DNA from 3 places in the Duganella sp. GW822-FHT06D06 genome. Region 2 is predicted to be linked to each of the others. Evidence: predicted binding sites of a transcription regulator. Region 2 holds the regulator's gene; each other region holds the start of a gene.
The links. The regulator sigma-54, encoded in region 2, starts transcription at its own class of promoters, with help from an activator protein. The targets are predictions, from matches to a motif close to TGGCANGNAANCTGCTTT.
Positions count from the first base shown of each region.

Region 1: the regulator sigma-54 is predicted to act here: its motif matches at 2,409-2,426, upstream of pedF (cytochrome c-550 PedF).
Region 3: the regulator sigma-54 is predicted to act here: its motif matches at 2,297-2,314, upstream of AC1RMD_RS29170 (TldD/PmbA family protein).

Region 1 covers NZ_JBXALQ010000035.1:15,508-19,717, reverse strand. The annotation lists gene AC1RMD_RS30670 (prohibitin family protein) at 1-921, shown strand, start outside; gene AC1RMD_RS30665 (SH3 domain-containing protein) at 924-2,342, shown strand; gene pedF (cytochrome c-550 PedF) at 2,466-2,942, shown strand; gene AC1RMD_RS30655 (substrate-binding periplasmic protein) at 2,957-3,787, shown strand; gene AC1RMD_RS30650 (TonB-dependent receptor) at 3,787-4,210, shown strand, end outside.
Region 2 covers NZ_JBXALQ010000014.1:103,078-107,287, forward strand. The annotation lists gene lptC (LPS export ABC transporter periplasmic protein LptC) at 1-223, shown strand, start outside; gene lptA (lipopolysaccharide transport periplasmic protein LptA) at 252-833, shown strand; gene lptB (LPS export ABC transporter ATP-binding protein) at 836-1,588, shown strand; gene AC1RMD_RS22960 (RNA polymerase factor sigma-54) at 1,594-3,072, shown strand; gene hpf (ribosome hibernation-promoting factor, HPF/YfiA family) at 3,150-3,509, shown strand; gene AC1RMD_RS22970 (alginate lyase family protein) at 3,608-4,210, shown strand, end outside.
Region 3 covers NZ_JBXALQ010000025.1:38,828-43,037, forward strand. The annotation lists gene AC1RMD_RS29165 (TldD/PmbA family protein) at 1-461, opposite strand, end outside; gene AC1RMD_RS29170 (TldD/PmbA family protein) at 479-2,116, opposite strand; gene AC1RMD_RS29175 (class I SAM-dependent methyltransferase) at 2,538-3,350, shown strand; gene AC1RMD_RS29180 (hypothetical protein) at 3,474-4,103, shown strand; gene AC1RMD_RS29185 (PIN domain-containing protein) at 4,100-4,210, shown strand, end outside.

The sequences.
Region 1 (4,210 bases), on a different contig from region 2:
GCGCCGTTCCAGTCGGTCGAGGGACTGGCGCTGGGCGTGGACATGTCGGTGCGCTATGCGCTGGATGTGAATCGTGTGGCGGCCATGGCGCAGTCGCTGCCGCCGGATATCAATGGCTCCATCGTCGAGCCGGCGGTGCAGGGCGTGATTTACAAAGTGTTCACCCGCTACACGGTGCGCGAGATCTTCTCGACCAAGCGCGCCGAGATCCAGCAGGCGATCGAGGCTGAGCTCAAGCCCAAGTTGGCGGCCGACGGCATCACGCTGCGCGGCATCACCATCGGCAAGATCACGCTGCCGGAAGAATACCAGGCCGGCATGGAAAAGCTGCTCGCCGAAGAGCTGGAAACGGAGAAGATGCGCTACACGCTGGAGCTGAAGGAGAAGCAGGTCAAACAGACCGCGCTTGAAGCGGATGCGGACAAGATCCGTCGCGAAAAGGCCGCCGAAGCAGCCGGCAACGAACAGATCATCGCAGCCAGGGCGCAGGAGCAGGCGATGGCGCATGTGCTGCCGTTCAAGCAGAAGCAGATCGAGCAGCGCAAACTGGAAGCGGAAGCCGAGAAGATGGCGCGCATCAAAACGTCGGAAGGCAATGCGCAGGCGCGCGTCATCGAAGCCACTGGCGAAGCCGATTCACGCCGCAAGCTGGCGGACGCGGAAGCCTATCGCCAGGAGTTGGTCGGCAAGGTGGCCGCAGCGCAGATGGAGCGCGAGGGCGATCTGATTACGCGCAATCCGCTGCTGATCCAGAAGACGATGGCGGACAAATTGTCGGACAAGGTGTCGGTCATCATCGCACCGTCGCCGACAGATGGCGGGTTTATCGGCTCGGCGCTGCTGGGTAGCCAGCACGGCAAGCAGCCGCGCATGGCGACTGTCAGCGCTGAAGCTGCGGATAGTGTCAAGGAAGGACAATAATCATGTCGATGATTGCAGCTGCCGTTGTACTGGCGATCGTCACGCAGGATCAGGCCGCGCTGCGCGCCGCACCCAAGGACACTGCGCAGCAGCAGGCCGTCCTGTGGCAAGGCGACAGCCTGGAAATACGCGGCGAGAAGCAGGACTTCTTGCAGGTCTACGACTATCGCCGCGAGCGCGCCGGCTACATACGTGCTTCGCAAGTGCGCCGGGTCTTGCTGGCGCCGGCCGACGCGCCGGAGTTGCTGTCGGTGGTGCGCTTCCTGCGCGACACGCCGGGCGCCGAATCGCTGGGCATCAGCTATGCGGCGGCTTACCTGAAGGCGGCACCAGCAGCCGCGATCACGGCGGAGCCGTTCGACGCGCTGGGCACGATGGCCGAGCGGCTGGCGCGGCGCGCCTCCTCCAAGCAGAGCAAGCAAGGCGATGTCACGATCGCCGCGCATCTGGAAGCGGTCGCCAACTACGGTGTCGGTATTCGAAGCTTTGAACGTGAAGGGCGGATGCAGCTGTGCTACGACGGCGAAGCCTTCAGGCGCGTGCTGGCGATGCTGTCGGAGCCGCGGCAGCGCGCCAGGGCGGTGCTGGGACTGACGCGGCAGGAGTGCGTGGACCCGGCGCTGCGGCCCGGCGCCCGTGCGGCGCTGGACGAATGGCGCGCGGAGGTGCTGGAGCGGATCGACATGAAGGACCTGCCGCCGCACATGCGCAATCGCGTCCATATGCGGCGCGCGGCAGTGTGGTCGTCGGTGGCGTTTGCGCGGGCGCGCAAGGGCGAGCAGGCGTCCCCGTCCGCCCAGCGTGCGTTGGACGAACTGGGGATGGTGGATCCGGCGGAGTTGACCGAGGATGATGCTGCCGCCTTTGCCGAAGCAGGCGTGCGCGTAGGTAGTGTGCGCTGGGCGGCGGAGAGCGCGGCGCAGCTTCCGGCGCCACAGGGTGGCCTGCGCGTACTGGCAATGGCCGGGCAGCCCGGCGAAACCTGCGTCGCGCTGGTCGATGCAAAACACGATCTGCAGCACGCGTTGGTGCGACATTGCAGCTATGGCGTAGTGTGGGCGGCGTCGGCGCGTGCCAATGCGCAAGGCACGGCGCTGTCGCTGGCGGTGCAGCCGATGGATGGCTGGCGCGAGATGTGGCTGTTCCATCAGACCAGCACCGGCTGGCTGGTCGACGTGCTGCCTCCGGCCGCCGCCGATCCCGATATCGGCTACGCCGAATTCGCCGGCTGGGTGCCGGGATTACAGAACATGCTGGTGGCGCGGGAAGCCCGTGTTGACGGCAAATTCAAACGCAGTTTTGAACTGGTGGCGATCAGTACGATGGCGACGTTGAAGACCGCCGACAAGCCGTCATCGCTCAGCATGTTCTATCGCTGGCAGGACCCGGCCTGGAAACGCCAGACCGTCAGCCTGCGCTGAACATCCGGGTTGTGACAGCTGTGCCAAATTGGAGCAGGTGCGAGATGGGTCAAGGCGGGAAACGCGTGGCATGGCATTTGCTCAATGGCTGTATATCACTCATTAAAACAGCCAGGAGACATCATGCACCATCCATTCCGCATTCTCGCCATCGTGACCGTTATCGCCGCCGCAGCCACGACATCCCTTTATGCCACCGCCCACGGCAACGTTGTGCCGCAGGCGGTGGACACCACCGGCCTGACGCCGCTTGGCGAAAAATGGCTGGACCAGAATCCTTATCGCGGCAACAAGCTTGCGTTAAAAATCGGTTCGTCCGCGTACAACCAGAACTGCGCCCGCTGCCACGGTCTGGAGGCGGTCACCGGCGGTATCGCGCCGGATCTGCGTCAGCTCGACCGCGACTGCACCGACGTCAAGAACGACAACAAGAAGAAGGCCTGCTACAAGGAGACCGATAACTATTTCCTCAACTCGATCCGGCACGGCAAGGTGCGTAACGGCGCCGTTTACATGCCACCGTTTGAGGGCGTGTTTAATCAGGAAGCCATGTGGGCCATCAAGACCTACCTCGACGGTCGTCGCGACGCCGCCAACTGATCGGGAGCCAGACCATGTCGAACTTTCGTTTGCGCGCAGGCGCGTTGATTCCACTTGTCGCAGCGCTGGTGGGCGTCGCGGCTCCCGCGTATGCGGACTGGGACAAGATCCGTCTATCCGGTTCGCTCAAGGTGGCCGTGTATGAACAGTTTGCGCCGTTTTCCGAGCGCGGCGCCGGCATCGATGTGGATGTGGCGCAGGCGCTGGCCACCAAGTTGGGCCTGAAACTGAGCCTGTTGCCTTTTCCCGCCGGTGAAAACCTTGGCGACGATCTGCGCAACATGGTCTGGAAGGGACATTACCTCGGCTACGGACCGGCGGACATTTTGCTGCACGTGCCGGTGGAACCACAACTGATGAACGAGAACGGCAAGGTCACCATCTTCGCCCCCTATCATGTCGAGACGGTGCGGCTGGTGCGCAGCGCGCGTGGCATGCCGGTCTTTGATGGTATCGATGCGCTGAGCGGCAAGACCATCGGCGTGGAGAAGGTCTCCATCGCGGCGATGGTGCTGCTGGGCGAGGGCAATGGACGCTTCCGCGATAAGGTACGGATTTTCGACACAGCCGCGGAAGCGCTGGCGCAGCTCAAGGCGGGGCAGCTCGACGCCGTGTTGGCCAACCGCTCGGAGATTGATGCGGTGTTTCGGGACGATCCCGCCTTTCCATTGAACGAGGTGGCGTTCCAGCGCTTGCCGCGCGCAGGGTGGGCAGTGGGCATGGCAGTGCGCAAGGACGACCAGGACATGGCGCGCTTGCTCCAGGCGGCTGTCAATGAAATGAAGGCCTCCGGCGAACTGCAAGCCATCTTCGCCCGGTACGGCGTGCACGAGCAGATGCCGTGATGCGCGGCTACGCGGCGGCGAGCGGCATGTTGCTGGCGTGCGGTGCGGCTGCGGCAGGCGATGGCGCCGTGGCAGTGTTTCCGGCTACCGCCATGCTGTCGGTGGATATCGTCGGCGTTGCGCCTTTGCCCGGACTGGGCGTGGACCGCAACCAATTGCCCTACCAGGTGCAAACGGCGAGCGCCACCTTGGTGGGCGCCGCCGCCGGCCAAAACCTCAGCGAATTCATGGCGCGGAGCCTGACCGGCGTGAATGTCAACGAGGTCTCCGGCAGCCCGTTCCAGAACGACATCACCTATCGCGGCTTTCGCGCTTCGCCAGTGCTGGGGACCTCGCAGGGTATTTCCGTCTACCTGGACGGTGTGCGCGTGAATGAACCATTCGGCGATGTGGTCAACTGGGACATGCTGCCCGAGGCGGCGA
Region 2 (4,210 bases):
CGTGGTGCGCCCGGCCGGGCCGCAGGCGCAGGCGATGCGCATGACCACGCCGACCCTGACCGTGTATCCGGACGAAGAACGGATGGAAACCGCCAGCCCGGTGGCGCTGGAAATGGGCAACGCCACCGCCAACGGCGTCGGCATGAAGGCCAATAACGCCACCCGCGAAGTGCAGTTGGGCGGACGCGGACAGCTGACGATGCCGCCGCGCGCCGGCCATTGAGGAAACAATGATGATGAATGGAATGACGATGAAGAAACTGATACTCTCGGCGGCGATGCTGCTGATGGCGGCCGGCGCGGTCCACGCGGAAAAAGCGGATGCCAACAAGCCGACCAAGATCGATTACGACGACCTGCAAATCGACGACGTCAAGCAGATCAAGACGCTGATCGGCAATGTCGTGCTGACGCGCGGCACGCTGCTGATGAAGTCGCCGAAGGCGGTGGTGACCACCGATCCCGAAGGCTATAACTTCGTCGTGCTGACCAGCACGCCGGGGACGCTGTCGACCTTCCGCCAGAAGCGCGACGGCGCCGGCGACCAGTGGATCGAGGGCGAAGCCGAGCGCATCGAGTACAGCGACAAGACCGACCTGGTCAAGCTGTTCTCGAAAGCCCGGGTGCGCCAGCTGGAAGGCGCGCGCATGACCAGCGAAGTCAACAGCGAGTTCATTTCCTACGACAGCCGCACCGAACATTTCGACGTCAAGAATAACGTCTCCGGCGTCAGCAAGCCGGGCGCCGGCCGTGGCACCATGGTGATCCAGCCGACCATCCGTCCGGCCGCGCCGGCACCGGCCGCATCGACGCCGCCGGCCACGGAGAAGTAAGCATGGAGCCATCCTGCGGTAGCACCCTGATCGTGCGCGGCCTGCAAAAGACCTACGGCAAGCGCCAGGTCGTGCATGACGTGTCCCTGCAAGTCGAATGCGGCGAAGTGGTGGGCCTGCTCGGCCCCAACGGCGCCGGCAAGACCACCTCGTTCTACATGATCGTCGGCCTGGTGCCGTCGGACGCCGGCAGCATCGATATCAGCGGCACCGATATCTCGTCGCTGCCGATCCACCGCCGCGCCTCGCTCGGCTTGTCCTACCTGCCGCAGGAAGCGTCGGTGTTCCGCAAGCTGACGGTGGAAGAAAATATCCGCGCCGTCCTCGAAATTCAAAAAGTGGACGGCAAGCCTTTATCCAAGGCTGCCATTGATGAACGGCTCAATACCCTGCTGGCCGATTTGCAAATCGAAAAGCTGCGCGAGAACCAGGCGCTGTCGCTGTCGGGCGGCGAGCGCCGCCGCGTGGAGATCGCGCGCGCACTGGCGACCAATCCGCGCTTCGTGCTGCTCGACGAACCATTCGCCGGGGTCGACCCGATTGCCGTGATTGAGATCCAGCGCATCGTGCGCTTCCTCAAGGAACGCGGCATCGGCGTCCTCATTACCGATCACAATGTGCGCGAAACGCTGGGCATCTGCGACCGCGCATATATCATCAACCAGGGCACGGTATTGGCTTCAGGCCGGCCAGACGACATCATCGCCAACGAATCGGTGCGTCGCGTGTATCTGGGCGAACACTTCCGTATGTAAAACCCATGAAACAGTCTTTGCAACTGCGCACGTCGCAGCACCTCGCGCTGACACCTCAGTTGCAGCAGTCGATCCGGCTGCTGCAGTTGTCGACGCTGGAGCTGCACCAGGAACTGGAACAGCTGCTGACCGATAATCCGCTGCTGGAGCGCCTCGACGACCCGCTGGACCGCTCGCTGCGGCTGCTGTCGGACGGCGCCATCAGCCAGCAAGCCCCGGTCGGCGACGCGCCGCCCGAAGGCCCGCCCAACACCCAAGAGGCGCCGGCCGCCGACGCCGACAACTACGACGGCCCGGCCGCCGACACCGAAAGCACCAGCAGCGACGCCGACGTCGACTGGAGCGACGCCGGCCGCAGCAAGGCGCCCGACGACGAGGACTCGCGGCCGCAACTGGAGGCCAGCCACTGCACCTTGCGCGAGCACCTGATGGAGCAGATGCGGGTGACGGTGCTGGAGATGCGCGACCGCGCGCTGGTCGAGCTGATCATCGACGCGCTGGACGAAAACGGCTACCTCGAAGAATCGCTGGAAGAAATCCTGGCCCGCCTGCCGGAAGAGCTGGAACTGGAGCTCGACGAATTGCAGACCGCCTTGTCGATGCTGCAAAGCTTCGACCCGATGGGCGTGGGCGCGCGCAACGCGTCCGAATGCCTGGCGCTGCAGATCAAGCGCTTGCCGGGCATTCCGATGGTCACGCGGCGCATGGCGCTGGCCATCGTTGAAAATCATTTGACCTGGTTTGCCCAGCGCGATTTCAACAAATTGAAGAAGGCGCTGCTGTGCGACGACGAAGATTTGCGCGAAGCACAAACCGTCATCCGCCAGTGCAATCCGCATCCGGGCTCGGCGTTCGCGTCGGACGTGTCGGACTACGTGGTGCCGGACGTGATCGTCAAAAAAGCGCGCAACGGCTGGCAAGTGAGCCTGAACAACGACGTCATGCCGCGCCTGCGGGTGAACGCCATGTACGCCAACCTGCTCAAGCAGGGAAAAGGCGAGGGCGCGATGGGCGCGCAGCTGCAGGAAGCGAAGTGGCTGATCAAGAATATGCGCCAGCGTTTCGACACGATTTTGCGCGTTGCACAAGCGATAGTAGAACGACAAAAGAACTTTTTCTCCCATGGCGCGGTTGCCATGCGCCCCCTTGTGCTTCGCGAAATTGCTGATACACTGGGTCTACACGAGAGCACTATTTCTCGTGTAACAACTCAAAAATATATGCTGACCCCGCACGGTATGTTTGAGTTGAAATATTTCTTTGGCAGCCATGTCGCCACTGAAGCGGGGGGAGAAGCAAGTTCGACGGCGATACGCGCACTCATTGTGCAATTGACAGGAGCAGAAGACCCGAAAAATCCTTTATCCGACAGTAAGATTGCGGACATGCTGGGAGAACAAGGCATGGTGATTGCGCGACGCACTGTTGCCAAATATCGCGAAGCGTTGAAGATCCCGCCAGTCAGTCTCCGTAAATCTTTGTAGTTACTTGGTTCCTGCGCGCCCGGCGCTAATGGGCTCCGCACTAACCGTAAGAAGCGACATTATCTTTAGGAGTGTGTATGAATCTCACCATCAGTGGACATCATCTCGAAGTGACCTCGGCCATCCGTGAATACGTGCAGAACAAGCTGGAACGCGTCACCCGCCACTTTGATCAAGTGATTGATATTGCTGTCATCCTGACTGTAGATAACCTCAAAGAGAAAGAGAAACGCCAGAAGGCTGAAATCAACCTGCGCATGTCGGGCAAAACCGTCTACGTGGAAAGCCTGTCCCAGGACCTGTACGCCGCCATCGATACCTTGATCGACAAGCTGGATCGGCAGGTCATGAAGTACAAAGCCAAGGTCCAAGAGCACGGCCACGATGCGATCAAGCATCTCCCGGATAGCTACGAACCCGCTGCCGCCGCCCTATAACAACGGCCCCGGCACCATCAAACTAAGGGCGCAGAGGCGCCCTTTTTTGCGCCCAAATGGTTTAGAGTAAACGTTTTCCTCATTGCAACGGGCGTGGCATGAAACGAGCTAAACTATTTACGGCATGGATGCTGACTCTGGCGATGCCGGCCGCGCTGGCATGCACCGCGCCGCCGCCGGCCGTGATCGACATCGACGCCAACAGCTATTACTCGGATGCGCACCATTCCGTCATCGATCCGGTGCTGCGTGCGCGCAATATCGCCCACACCAAGCCGATCGACGACTTCCTGGCCGGGGTGGCGAAAAACGCCAGCCGGGGCGACGCCGCCTGCGCGCTGGGCTGGCTGGAGAGCTGGGCCGGGCAACAGGCCTTGCTGGGCAAGCTGTCCAGCGAACAGGCCTGGTATGTGCGCAAGTGGACCCTGGGCGGCATGGCGTTGAGCTACGCCCGCGTCAAGCCGGCCGCCAGCCCGGCGCAGCAGCAAGCCATCGAAGCCTGGTTCAAGACGCTGGCCGACGCCACCATGGCGCATGCCGACGCGCGCAGGGGCACGCGCAACAACCACTACTACTGGGAAGGCCTGGCGGTGACGGCGGTGGGCGGCGTCACGCACGACGAGCGCTACCTGGCCTGGGGCCGCAAGGTGTTCGAACATGCGATGGGTCAAGTTGCGGCGGACGGTGCGCTGCCGGCGGAG
Region 3 (4,210 bases), on a different contig from region 2:
TTGAACTGGGTGTTGTCGCTGAAGAAGCCGGCCGCCACCAGCTTGTTCTTCTTGCTGTTCTCGATGCTGTAGGCCGCCACCTGCGCGCGGAACTCGGGATCGATGTCGGCGGTCTTCTGGAAGAAAGTCTCGCTGGCCTTGTATTGCTGCTTGGTCGGCGTCGGCATGAACTCCGGATTTTCCGGCGCCAAGCGGGCCAGGTCTTCGGCGCGGCGCACCACTTTTTCCAGCGACTTGTCGTCAAACTCGTTGATGGTGGCCGTGCCCTGCTTCTTGCCGAAGGCGACCGACACCACCAGCTGGGTGTCCTCGATCAAGCCGGCGGTCGACACGGCGTTGCGCGCGTAGCGGATATTGCCCTTGCGGCTGCCGGTGATGTTCACTTCGCACTGGTCGCCCTTGGAAAGGGACAGCACCTTGTCGCTGATACGTTTTGCTTCGTCTTGACTCAAATTCTTCATCTCGTGGTCTCCAGGGCTTAGCCGATTTTGCGTGCGGTGTTGATGACGTTGATGCCGTTGAAGCGCGCCGTGCTGGAGCCATGCGACACCACCGACACCTGCGAAGGCTGGCCTTTACCGTCAAAGAAGGAACCGCCCATGCGCCAATCGCGCTCGTCGCACAGACCGGCGCAGGCATTCCAGAACTCCTGGGTGTTGGATTGATAGGCCACGTCTTCCAGCATCGCGCCGATCTTGCCGTTCTTGATTTCGTAGAACAGCTGGCCGCCGAACTGGAAGTTGTAGCGCTGCTGGTCGATCGAGAAGGAACCGTCGCCGACGATGTAGATGCCCTTCTTGACGTCCTTGACCATTTCGTCCGGGGTCAGCTTCTTCTTGCCCGCCTGCAGCGAGACGTTGGGCATGCGCTGGAACTGCACGCTGCTCCAGTTGTCCGCGTACGAGCAGCCGTGCGACTCCTTCTCGCCGATGATGTGGGCCTGGTCGCGGGTGGCCTGGTAGTTGACCAGGATGCCGTCCTTGATGATGTCCCAGCGCTTGCACTTGACGCCTTCGTCGTCGTAGCCGACGTTGGCCAGCGAACCCGGGGTGGTCTTGTCGGCGACGATGTTGACCATCTCCGAGCCGTACTTGAACTTCTTGGTCTGCCATTTGTCGAGCGTGGCGAAGCTGGTGCCGGCGTAGTTGGCCTCGTAGCCCAGCACGCGATCGAGCTCGGTCGGGTGGCCGACCGATTCGTGGATGGTCAGCCACATGTGTTCCGGCGACAGCACCAGGTCGTACTTGCCCGGCTCGACCGACTTGGCGGTCAGCTTCTGCCTGGCCTGCTTGCCGGCCGCGCGCGCATCCTCGATCAGGTCGTAGGAGTTGGTGTACAGCGTGGTCACGCCGCCGGCCGCCTTGATCTTGTGCTCGGGACGCGCGTCCAGGTATTCGTAGCCCATGCCGACCGGCGACGACAGGCCCTGGCGCGAACGGAACTTGTTGGTCTTCTGGTCGACGGCGGTGGCGAACACCGGCATCCACAGGCGATGCACGTCCTGGTCGATGTAGGAGCCGTCGGTGGAGGCGAAGTACTTCTGCTGATTGACCTGGAACAGCAGCGACTGCATGAAGCTGGCGCCGCCCTCCATGCCGGCCTTGTTGGCGGCGATCAGCAGCTCGGCCTTGTCCTTGATGGCGACGCTGCGCCAGTCCTTGACGATGGGCGTGGCCCACGACACTTCGCCGACGCCCTTGACCGGCGCCAGGATCACCGGCTCGGTCTGCAGCTTGGCGTTGGCCTTGGCGATGGCGACCGCCTGGCGCGCGGCGGCGGCGACGCCGTCCGGGCTCATGTCGTTGGTGGCGGCGAAGCCGTAGGCGCCGCCGGCGATCACGCGCACGCCGACCCCGGCCGATTCGGTGTTGACCACGTTCTCGACGTTCAGGTCGCGGGTGGTGATGAACTGGTTCAGGTAGCGGCCCACGCGCACGTCGCAGTAGGAGGCGCCGGCCTGGGTCGCCGCAGTCAGCGCGGTGTCGGCCAGCATTTTCTTGAATTGCAGGGCGACTGGCTTGAGCAGCTCTTCCGCCGCGATTGCGCGGCCGAAGGCGGGCAGCAGCATCGTGCCCAGGGCCAGACTACTAACATTGAGGAATGCACGTCGTTCCATCGTATCTCCAAAAACGTAACAGCAAGGATTAGATTGCGGGCCGGTCGCCCGGGGTTCTGCTTTTTATTTGCTTTTCTAGCTGGAACTACTTCGTTACCGCTCGTTGCTTTGCACTACACCTGAATATCCGCCGCCGTTTCCGCCGGTTTGGCAATATTAGCGCCGGATTAAGGAAGGGGATAGGCAAAATGTGTGCCACGACCATTCATATTGCAAGCCAGTGTGGCCGGCAGGAATTTCAGGGGTGCAGTGTCCGCAGATCTGTCCGCCGGACTGTCCGCCAGTGTCCGGAAGTGTCCGCCCGGCGTCCGCCGGGGACGTCCGTCCCAATTCGCTTGACCTATAGGCAAGCCTGGACCATGATCGCGCAGGGCGAGCGGCTGCGCATCGTCCAAACAAACGAACCCTCAGGAGACTTTGCATGAAACGTACCGTACTTGCCGCCCTGGCCGCCACCATGTTGATCGCCGGCGGCGCCTTTGCCGCCGAAGACGCCGCACTGAAGGCCGCCGTCGCCGCGCCGTCGCGCACGCCCGCCAACGTCGAGCGCGACGTCTACCGCCATCCGTATGAAACGCTGAACTTCTTCGGCATCAAGCCGACCATGACGGTGGTCGAGCTGGCGCCGGGCGGCGGCTGGTACACCGAGATCCTGGCGCCCTACCTGCGCGAGCACGGCAAGCTGATCGCCGCCGGCAACGACCTGGCCTCGCCGGAAGCGGACGAGCGCAAGGCCGCCGAGCGCTTCATCGCGCGCCTGAACGCCAAGCCGGAGGTGTACAACAAGGTGGCGCTGGGCGTGTTCTCGCCACCGCGCAAGTACGAGTTCGCGCCGGCCGGCAGCGTCGACATGGTGCTGACCTTCCGCAACATCCACAACTGGACGGAGACCGGCCCGGACAACCTGAAGGCGCTGTTCGGCAGCGTCTACGCCAGCCTGAAGAAGGGCGGCGTGTTCGGCGTGGTCGAACACCGCCTGCCGGCCGCCAAGGCGCAGGGCAAGGGCGACAGCGCCGGCTATATGCACGAGAAACAGGTGATAGGCCTGGCCGAAGCGGCCGGCTTCAAGCTGGCCGACAAGTCGGAAGTCAACGCCAACCCCAAGGACACCGCCGAGCACAAAAACGGCGTCTGGGCGCTGCCGCCGACCTACGCCAACAAGGACGCCGACCGCGCCATGTACAAGGCCATCGGCGAGAGCGACCGCATGACGCTGAAGTTCGTCAAGCCTTAACCCTGTCATTGCTGGTGTTTCAAGCTCGCTCTCGCAGGAATGGCATATGATTTAAGGTGACAAACCGACCTGGCCTTCGACGGCCGGCGTCGGTCTTTCTCACAGCCCTGAAAAGAGACGATCATGAAGAAGTTCCAAGAACTAACCATCAAAACGAATAGCACACCGGAAGAAGCTGTCCGTGCCATTGCAACACACCTGCCGCCGCAATGGATGCGCGATGCGAAAAGGGAGGCGGATATCGTTTTGAATGTGGGCGGTAAATTCTTCTGCTTCGAAATCAAAGCGAGCCCTGCTGGGGCTGCAAGACTTTGGGCCGCGCCTTCAGATGGCGGAATTTCGGTGAGAAATATCGTGCCGATAGATAAGTCGGAGCTGACGCCTGATGAGTACAATGAAATCCTTGGTTTATTTGTTCGCGACGCCATCAACGGGCATTTCAAATATGAGATGAGCAAGCCTGAAGTTAAGCTTGTCGACCTGGTTAGCAAAGCTTCCTCAGAAAAGTTCCACGCATTTTCAAGCTGCGCAAACAAGTCGACCGGTCACAGCCATCCTCTCGACGACGCCCGTTGGCTGGACTTTATCTACAGCGTAGCAAAACACCGCGAGTCGCTCGATTCAGACGATCTTCAATTTTTCTTGAGAGAAGATGGCTGGGATGAACAGAGTTCACAGGATCTAGTCGGAGATTTTTCATATGGACTCCGCGCCATGCAACATGCGCTCGCGTCAGCGGAGCGCGGGGAATGATTTGCGACATCCCGACTGCGGCCCAAATAATCGGAGCGTCATCCAAGCCTGTATTACTTGTCGATACATGCTCGCTGCTCGACGTGATACGCACGCCCGTTCGCGAC